Regions from separate parts of the Micromonospora sp. C81 genome, predicted to be linked through region 1. Evidence: riboswitches for the same ligand, from Rfam matches in the RefSeq annotation. Region 1 holds a riboswitch; the other holds the start of a gene.
What was found. A riboswitch is a leader RNA that binds a small molecule or an ion and turns the genes downstream of it on or off. The one in region 1 is predicted to bind S-adenosylmethionine.
Positions count from the first base shown of each region.

Region 2: it holds a riboswitch for S-adenosylmethionine, as region 1 does, so the genes downstream of both, KBX46_RS20145 (ABC transporter substrate-binding protein) here and KBX46_RS04740 (aminotransferase class V-fold PLP-dependent enzyme) in region 1, are expected to answer to the same signal.

Region 1 is NZ_JAGPXS010000002.1:256,548-260,294, reverse strand. It holds gene KBX46_RS04745 (aromatic acid exporter family protein) at 1-473, shown strand, start outside; gene KBX46_RS04740 (aminotransferase class V-fold PLP-dependent enzyme) at 492-1,736, opposite strand; SAM riboswitch class IV at 1,813-1,933, opposite strand; gene KBX46_RS04735 (PrsW family intramembrane metalloprotease) at 1,957-3,435, shown strand; gene KBX46_RS04730 (hypothetical protein) at 3,456-3,623, opposite strand; gene KBX46_RS04725 (co-chaperone GroES) at 3,718-3,747, opposite strand, start outside.
Region 2 is NZ_JAGPXS010000012.1:75,458-79,204, forward strand. It holds gene KBX46_RS20135 (amino acid ABC transporter ATP-binding protein) at 1-180, opposite strand, end outside; gene KBX46_RS20140 (amino acid ABC transporter permease) at 177-956, opposite strand; gene KBX46_RS20145 (ABC transporter substrate-binding protein) at 996-1,925, opposite strand; SAM riboswitch class IV at 2,200-2,311, opposite strand; gene KBX46_RS20150 (amino acid transporter) at 2,396-3,747, opposite strand, start outside.

The DNA of each region.
Region 1 (3,747 bases):
CGGCCCGGTGGCACCGCCGCGACGAGTTGACCCACTACGCGGAGGCGGCCGACCCGATCGACCGGGCGATGCGCAACAGCGGCACGCTGATCCGCAGGTCCGTGACCCTGGTCGAGGACGAGGAACCGGTGCCCGATCCGATGCCGGACGCGATCAACCACCTCGCCGAGTCGGTCCGGCTGCTCAAACACGAGTTCGCCGCCGGCGAGGAACCGGAGAAGGCCCGCGAGCGGTCGCTGCGGGCCGTCAGCGAGGCCGGCCGGGCGTACGGCGACGGGGTCGGCTTCTCCGGCAGTGTGGTGGTCGCCCAGATCCGGACCACCGCGAGCGACCTGCTGGTGGCCTCCGGAATCGAACAGGAGGAGGCGAACCGGTGGATCCGCACCGCCTTCGGTGAGCAGGAGCGCCCCGTCGGAGAGCCCGCCGAGCCGGGCGAGGCGCCGAAACCACCCACCGCCCCGCCGGTCGGCTGAGCGAGTCGCGCGGAGGCCTCAGCCCAGCTCGGCGAGCGCGGCGAGCAGCCGGTCCACCTGGGCCGCCGTGCTGCCCAGGCCGATACTGGCACGCAGCGCGGTGGGCGGCAGGTCCCGCCGACCGGTACGCCCCGTCGCCTCGGTGAGTAGCCGCCGGGCCAGCGGGTGAGCGCAGAACAAGCCGTCGCGTACGCCGATGTGGTGCTCGGCCGCCAGTCGCGCGGCCACGTCGCTGGATTCCCAGCCGGCGACCAAGAACGAAACGATCCCGACCCGGGGCGCGTCCGGGCCGAAGGTGCGCAGCTCCACGACGTGCGGCAGGGCGGCGATGCCGGAGCGCAGTCGAGCCAGCAGCGCCTGCTCGTGGGCGGCCAGTGCGGCCCGGTCGGCGTCGTCGAGCGCCGCACACACGGCTGCCAGCGCCACCGCGCCGAGCAGGTTCGGGGTGCCGCCCTCGTGCCGGGCCGGGCCGGTCGCCCAGGTCACGTCGTGGGTCGCCGGCCCGACGTGGCTGGTGGCACCACCACCGGCCAGGTACGGCGGGGCGTCGTCCAGCCAGTCCGCCCGGCCGATGAGCGCACCCGCACCGAACGGCGCGTACAGCTTGTGGCCGGACACGGCCAGATAGTCGACGTCGAGGGCGAGCAGGTCGACCGGGACGTGCGGGGCGAGCTGCGCGGCGTCCAGCACGATCCGGGCGCCGTGCCGGTGTGCCACCCGGGCCAGCTCGGCGACCGGCCACAGCTCACCTGTCACGTTGCTGGCACCGGTCACCGCGACCAGTACCGGCAGCGCCGGGTTGCTGCCCCGGCGCAGCTCGGTGAGGGCGGCGGCGAGGTCGCGTACCGCCGCGTCGGGGTCGGTGGGCACCGGCAACCGCACCGAGCCGCGCGGCCAGGGCAGCAGGTTGGCGTGGTGCTCGGAGGCGTTGGTGACCACTGTCGTGCCGGCCGGCAGGGCCCGCGCCAGCAGGTTGAGCGCGTCGGTCGTATTGCGGGTGAAGATCACGTGGTCGTCGGCGCGGCTGCCGAAGAAGTCACCGACCGTCTGGCGGGCCTGCTCGTAGGCGAGGGTGCAGCGCCGGGACAGCGCTCCCGCCCCACGATGCACGCTTGCGTACCAGGGCAGCAGCTCGGTCACCGCGTCGGCGGCGGCCCGCGCGCACGGTGCGCTGGCCGCGTAGTCCAGGTTGATCTCGCCCGGCACGCCGAGGACGTCCAGCGGTCGCGACGAGGCCGGCCGGGGCGCGGCGTCGACGCGGATGGGCAGCGGGGAGACAAGGGTGACGGACACGCCGGAACCTCCGGGGTCAGGGACCCCGGGTGCGGCATCGGGACGGGGTCCGCGCTTGCCCAGCACACCGATCGGGCTGGGCCCGGTCATCACCCGGGGCACCCCACCGCGAACTCGACGAGGGTTGCCGGCCAGCAAGCCGGGGCTTGACGCTGGCGCTCGTGACCTGCCGGCAGCATAGCGGCTGCCGATGCGACCGGACCAGCCGGCGGCAGATCGCTACGCTGACCGCATGGCCGACACCCCGCCCGGTTCACCCCTGCCGTCGTCGCCCGCGCCAGCGGCCCCGTCCGTCGGCGAGGCACCCCGGATGCCGCTGCGCCGACTGGGCTGGCGACGGTTCCTGGCGCTGGCCGGGGTGGTGCTGCTCATCGCCGCCTGCGCGGTGTTCATGGTCTTCACGCTCGGCCAGTCGCTCGGCGTGCAGGCCCTGCTGATCGGGGTGGCCGCCGCCATCCTGCCGGTGCCGGTGCTGGTCGCCTGCTTCCTCTGGCTGGACCGGTACGAACCGGAGCCGTTGAAATATCTGATCTTCTGCTTCGCCTGGGGAGCGTTCGTCTCCACCGCCGCCTCGCTCACCGTGAACGACTTCGCGGCCAACCGCTTCGAGGACTGGGGTCTGCCGTCCGCGCTCACCGGGGTGCTGGTGGCGCCCTTCATCGAGGAGTTGACCAAGGCGCTCGGCCCGATCCTGCTGCTGGTGTTCCGCCGCCGCGAGTGGTCCGGGATCACCGACGGCCTGGTCTACTGCGGGCTGTCCGCGGTCGGCTTCGCCATGGTGGAGAACATCCTCTACCTGGGCGGGTTGGGCTACGCGTCCGGTGTCGACCGGTACGGCCCTGCCACCGGCATCCAGCAGGTCATCGCGATCTTCATCCTGCGGATCCTGCTGTTCGGGTTCGCTCACCCGCTTTTCACCTCGATGACCGGTGTGGGGCTGGGCATCGCGGCGCGGACGGCCGACCGGCGGGTCCGGGTGCTCGCCCCGATCGGCGGCCTGCTGCTGGCGATGATGTTGCACGGCACGTGGAACCTGCTGCCCACGCTCACCCAGGCCACCGGCCAGGCGTTGATCATGCTGTACGGCTTCCTGGGCCTGATGGTGCCGGTGTTCTTCGGGATGGTGGGGCTGGCGGTGTGGCTGCGCGCCTGGGAGGGGCGGCTCACCGAGCGGACCCTGCCGGACTACGTACGCGCCGGCTGGCTGAGCCCGCCCGAGGTGGCCGCGCTGAGCAGCCTCGGCCGGCGGCACGCGGCCCGCAGGTGGGCCCGGCGGGTCGCCGGCGACGCCGGGGTGCGCGCCATGCGCGGCTACCAGTCCGCCGCCACCCGGCTGGCCCTGCTGCGTGACGGCACGCTGCGTGGCCTGGACCGCAAGCCCGCCGACCAGGACCGGAGCGCGCGAGAGGAGCGGGAGCTGCTGGACGCGATCACCGCGTACCGGTCGTTCTTCGTCGGCCGGGACCCGCAGGCCCCGACCGGGGTCTGGGACGGCAGCCGCTACCACCTGCGCTTCCCGGACGGTACGCAGCGCCCGGTGGACGCGCCGGACGAGCCGGTGGTGCCGATTCCGGTGGTGCTGGCCCCTGCCGCGCCTCCGGTGGGCTACGCCCCGTCCGGCTGGCCTGCCCTGCGACCGCCCGCGCCCTGGCCGCCGAATCACCCCTGACGGCCGGTCGGCGGCCCAGCTCAGGTCATCAGGGTGGTGAGGAAGTCACCGAAACCCTGGAACATCGCGATCAGCGCTGCCCCGATCGCCTTGAACATCTGTGCGGCGCCGTCCGGCCGGAAGGCCACGAAGTAGATCAGGAACGCGACGCTGCCCCAGGTCAACAACTTCTTAACGAATACCGGCATCGTCCCTCCCCAGGGCCACGGTCGCCGGATGGCTTCCCGTCGTGCGGCCGGGCAAACGGCGCGCGGCGGGGCGTGGTGGCCCGGGGGAGGTGCGTCAGAGGTAGAGGCCGGTGGGGTCGTTCTC
Region 2 (3,747 bases), on a different contig from region 1:
GATCAGCCGGTTGATGGTGCGCAGCAGTGTGGACTTACCCGACCCGGACGGGCCGATCACGCAGGCTGTTGCTCCGCGCGGCACCGTGAGGTCGACGCCGCGCAGCACCCGGTTCGGCCCGAAGGCGAGGTGCACGTCGCGGACGTCGAGGCTGACCGAGGTGGTCGTGTCGGTGCTCATCGCCGGTCTCCTTCGGTCGGGGCGTACGCCGGGGTGGTGTCTTCGTCGTCCTCGTCTGTCGGCGCGGCGGCCGGCCGACCGTTGCGCAGCCGTCGGTCGATCCAGTTGACGACGTGCGTCAGCGGGACGGTCAGCGCCAGGTAGAACACCCCTGCCAGCAGCAGCGCCGACTCGTTGCCGGTGGTGGCCGCGTAGTCCTGCCCGATCCGGAACAGCTCCCGCTGGCTGGCCACCAGCCCGAGGAAGTAGACCAGACTGGAGTCCTTGATCAGCGCGATGAGCTGGTTGACCCAGGCCGGCAGCACCCGCCGGATGCCCTGCGGGATGATCACCAGCCGCATCGAGTCGGACCAGGAGAAGCCGAGAGCACGGGCACCCTCCAACTGGGCGGCCTCCACCGACTGGATGCCGGAGCGGAAGATCTCCCCGATGTACGCGGCGGCGATGAGCGACAGCGCCAGGATCCCCAGCGGGTAGGGGTCCGGTCCCCAGACCTGCATGCCCAGCGGGGCCAGCCCGACGCCGATCAGCAGGATCGTGGCCGCGGCCGGCAGGCCACGGAACACGTCGGTGTAGACCCGCGCCGGCCAGCGCAGCCACCGGCTGCGGGAGATTCCGGCGACGGCCAGCAGCAGGCCCAGCACCGAGCCGAGCAGGGCGGCGGAGACCGCCAGGATCAGCGTGTTGGGCAGCCCGACGGTCAGCATCTCGGGCAGAGCCTCGCCCATCGCCTCCCAGTCGAAGAAGGTTTCCCACAGGGTGCTCAACGGATCCATCGGTTGCCTCTCCTACCGCCCTGCTCGCTCGTCACCGGTTCAGGACGCGGTCGACGCGGACGCCGACGGCGCAACGGACGCGGACGCTGACGGCGCAGCGGACCCGGACGCCGACGGCGCAACGGACGCGGACGGTGCCGCCACGGTGCCGCTGCCCGGCGTGAAGTCCGCCGGGATCGGCCGGCCCGGGTAGTACTGCGCCTGCAACCGGCTCCACGTGCCGTCCGCGATGACCTCGTCGAGGCCCTTGTTCAGCGCCTCGCGCAGCTTGTCGCTGCCCTTGGCGACGGCGTACGCGGTCGGCGCCGGGCTGAGCTGCTTGGCAGCCACGGTGATCTTGCCGTTGCTGTCGGCGGCCGACTTCTCGCCGATCTCGGCCGGGGCGATCCACGCGTCGGCGGTGCCGGCCTTGAGCTGGTTGATCGCGCCGTTGTAGTCCGGCACCCGCACCGGGTCGAGCTGCTTGCCGCTGGCGTAGTCGTCCTGGACGGTGCCCTGCACCACCACGACCCGCTTGCCGGCGAGCTGGTCGAAGCCGGTGATCGGGGAGCCGGCCGGGACGTCCAGGCCGAAGTAGCCGAAGTCGTAGCCGTTGCCGAAGTCGACTGTCTTCTTCCGCGCCTCGGTGATGGTGATCGAGGAGCTGCCGACGTCGAACTTGCGGTTGTTGACCTGGGAGAGCAACGCGGAGAAGTCGGTGCCGACGAACTCCACGGTGAGGCCGAGCTTGCCGGCCACAGCGGTCAACAGGTCGTTGTCGAAGCCGGTGAACTTCCCGTCCTTGAGGAAGACGTTCGGCGGGGCGTCGGTCAGGGTGCCGGCCCGCAGCACGCCCGGCTGGGCCAGGCCGTACGGGTTGGCGGCGGCGTCGGACGAGCTGTCGTCGCCGCAGGCGGTGAGCGCGCTGGCGGCCAGGATGGCGGCCGCGCCGAGGGCGGCGGCACGGGTCAGGGCAGGAAGAAGTCGCACGGGTGTCTCCGAGAGGTCGTGTCTCGGCACGCACGGGTGTGCGTCGCCGACGGTGCGCCCGATGGGCGTACCGGTGAGGGAGAGGGTTCGGGAGAAGTGCTGCGCTAGTGCGTCATGCCGCGACAGGCGGCGCTGCACATTCGCATCATGTCCACGTGCCGTCGCCGGGTCAGTGCCGGCGAGGGCCAACCGGCGCGGAGTTCCGCGACGTCGGTCGGTGGGGTGGTGCTGAGGATGCGCATGGTTCTCCCGGGTCTGTGCTGACCTGGGTGCCAGGCCACGCTTGCACCGACGTCGTGCCGGTGCCTGGTCTTCACCCGGGGCACCCCACCGCGGAGGAGGGTTGCCGGCCAGCGAGCCGGGGCTTCGCGCTGGCGCTCATGACCTGGGCCGAGGCTAGCAGCAGGCACCGGTGGATCGTCCAGTCGTTATGACCACGCTCACCGCGACGAGGTGCCCGGCCCCGCAGGTCAGCCGGCATGTACGTGCGGCCGGCGGCGCGGGTCGGGCTCCTGGCGGCGCAGGATCTCCCGGGTCACCGAGGCGATCGCACCCTGCCCGAACGCCAGATAGCGCAGGATGTTGCGGCCCGGGCTGCCCTCGCTCCACTCGAAGTAGATGTGTGGGCGTCGCCGGCTCCGGTCGCGGATCTCCAGCAGCAGGGCGGCGAGCGCGGTGGGCACCGAGGAGCTGGCCAGGCTGAGCACCGGAAAGCGGTGGTCCGCCATGCTGCCGCGGACCAGCAGCTCGGTTTCGAAGTCCGAGGGGTCGGTGACGTGCACTTCGACGAAGATGACGTCGCTGTCGTCGGGGAAGTCGTTGTCCGCCATGGTCTGTGCCAGCTTGGCGCGGTACTCCGCCACGTCCCGGTGGTCGGGTTCGTGCGCGATGAGGCGGATCCGCCGCCCGCTGCGCTCGTCGATCATCCGGGTCGCGACCGTGTCCAGCTCGACCTGGCTGACCCGCAGCTCGTAGGCCCGGGACAACCGGGAGAGCACCGAGACCACGATGATCGCGCTGATGAAGCAGGCCGCGATCTTGACGCCGTCGGGGCGTTCCACCACGTTCGCCACCGTGGTGTAGATGAAGATCACCGCGATGGTTCCGAACGCGATGGTGCGGCCGTGCTGCCGTCGCCGTCTTGCCGCGAGCGTCACCGCCGTCGCCGCCGACGTGATCAACACCAGGACCCCGGTGGCGTACGCGCCGCCCTGCGCGTCCACGCTGGCCTCGAAGAGGATCGTGATCAGGAACGCCACCGCGGTGAAGACCAGCACCAGCGGCCGGACCGCACGCGCCCAGGTCGGTGCCATGCCGTAGCGCGGCAGATACCGGGGTACGAGGTTGAGCAGACCGGCCATCGCCGACGCCCCCGCGAACCAGAGGATCCCGATGGTGGACAGGTCGTAGACGGTGCCGAACACCTCCCCGAGGTGCTCGTGCGCCAGGTAGGCCAGCGCCCGGCCGTTCGCCGGCCCACCCGGCTGGAAGGCCTCCGGCGGGATCAGGACGGTGGTCGTCACGCTGCTGGTGATCAGGAAGACGCTCATGATCACCGCGGCGGTGGTGAGCAGCCGGCGCGCGCCGCGGATCCGGCCCAGCGGGCGCGCCTCGGAGTCCTGCGGGTCGCCTCGTACGCTCGGCATGACGGCCACCCCGGTCTCGAAACCGGACAGCCCCAACGCCAGTTTCGGGAAGACCAGCAACGACAGCCCGACCACCATCCAGGGATCGCCGTGCCCGGTGCTCAGCGTGGTCGTCCAGTCCTCGACGGCGCTCGGGTGCGTCACCACCCGCCACAGCGAGTCGACCATCACCACCG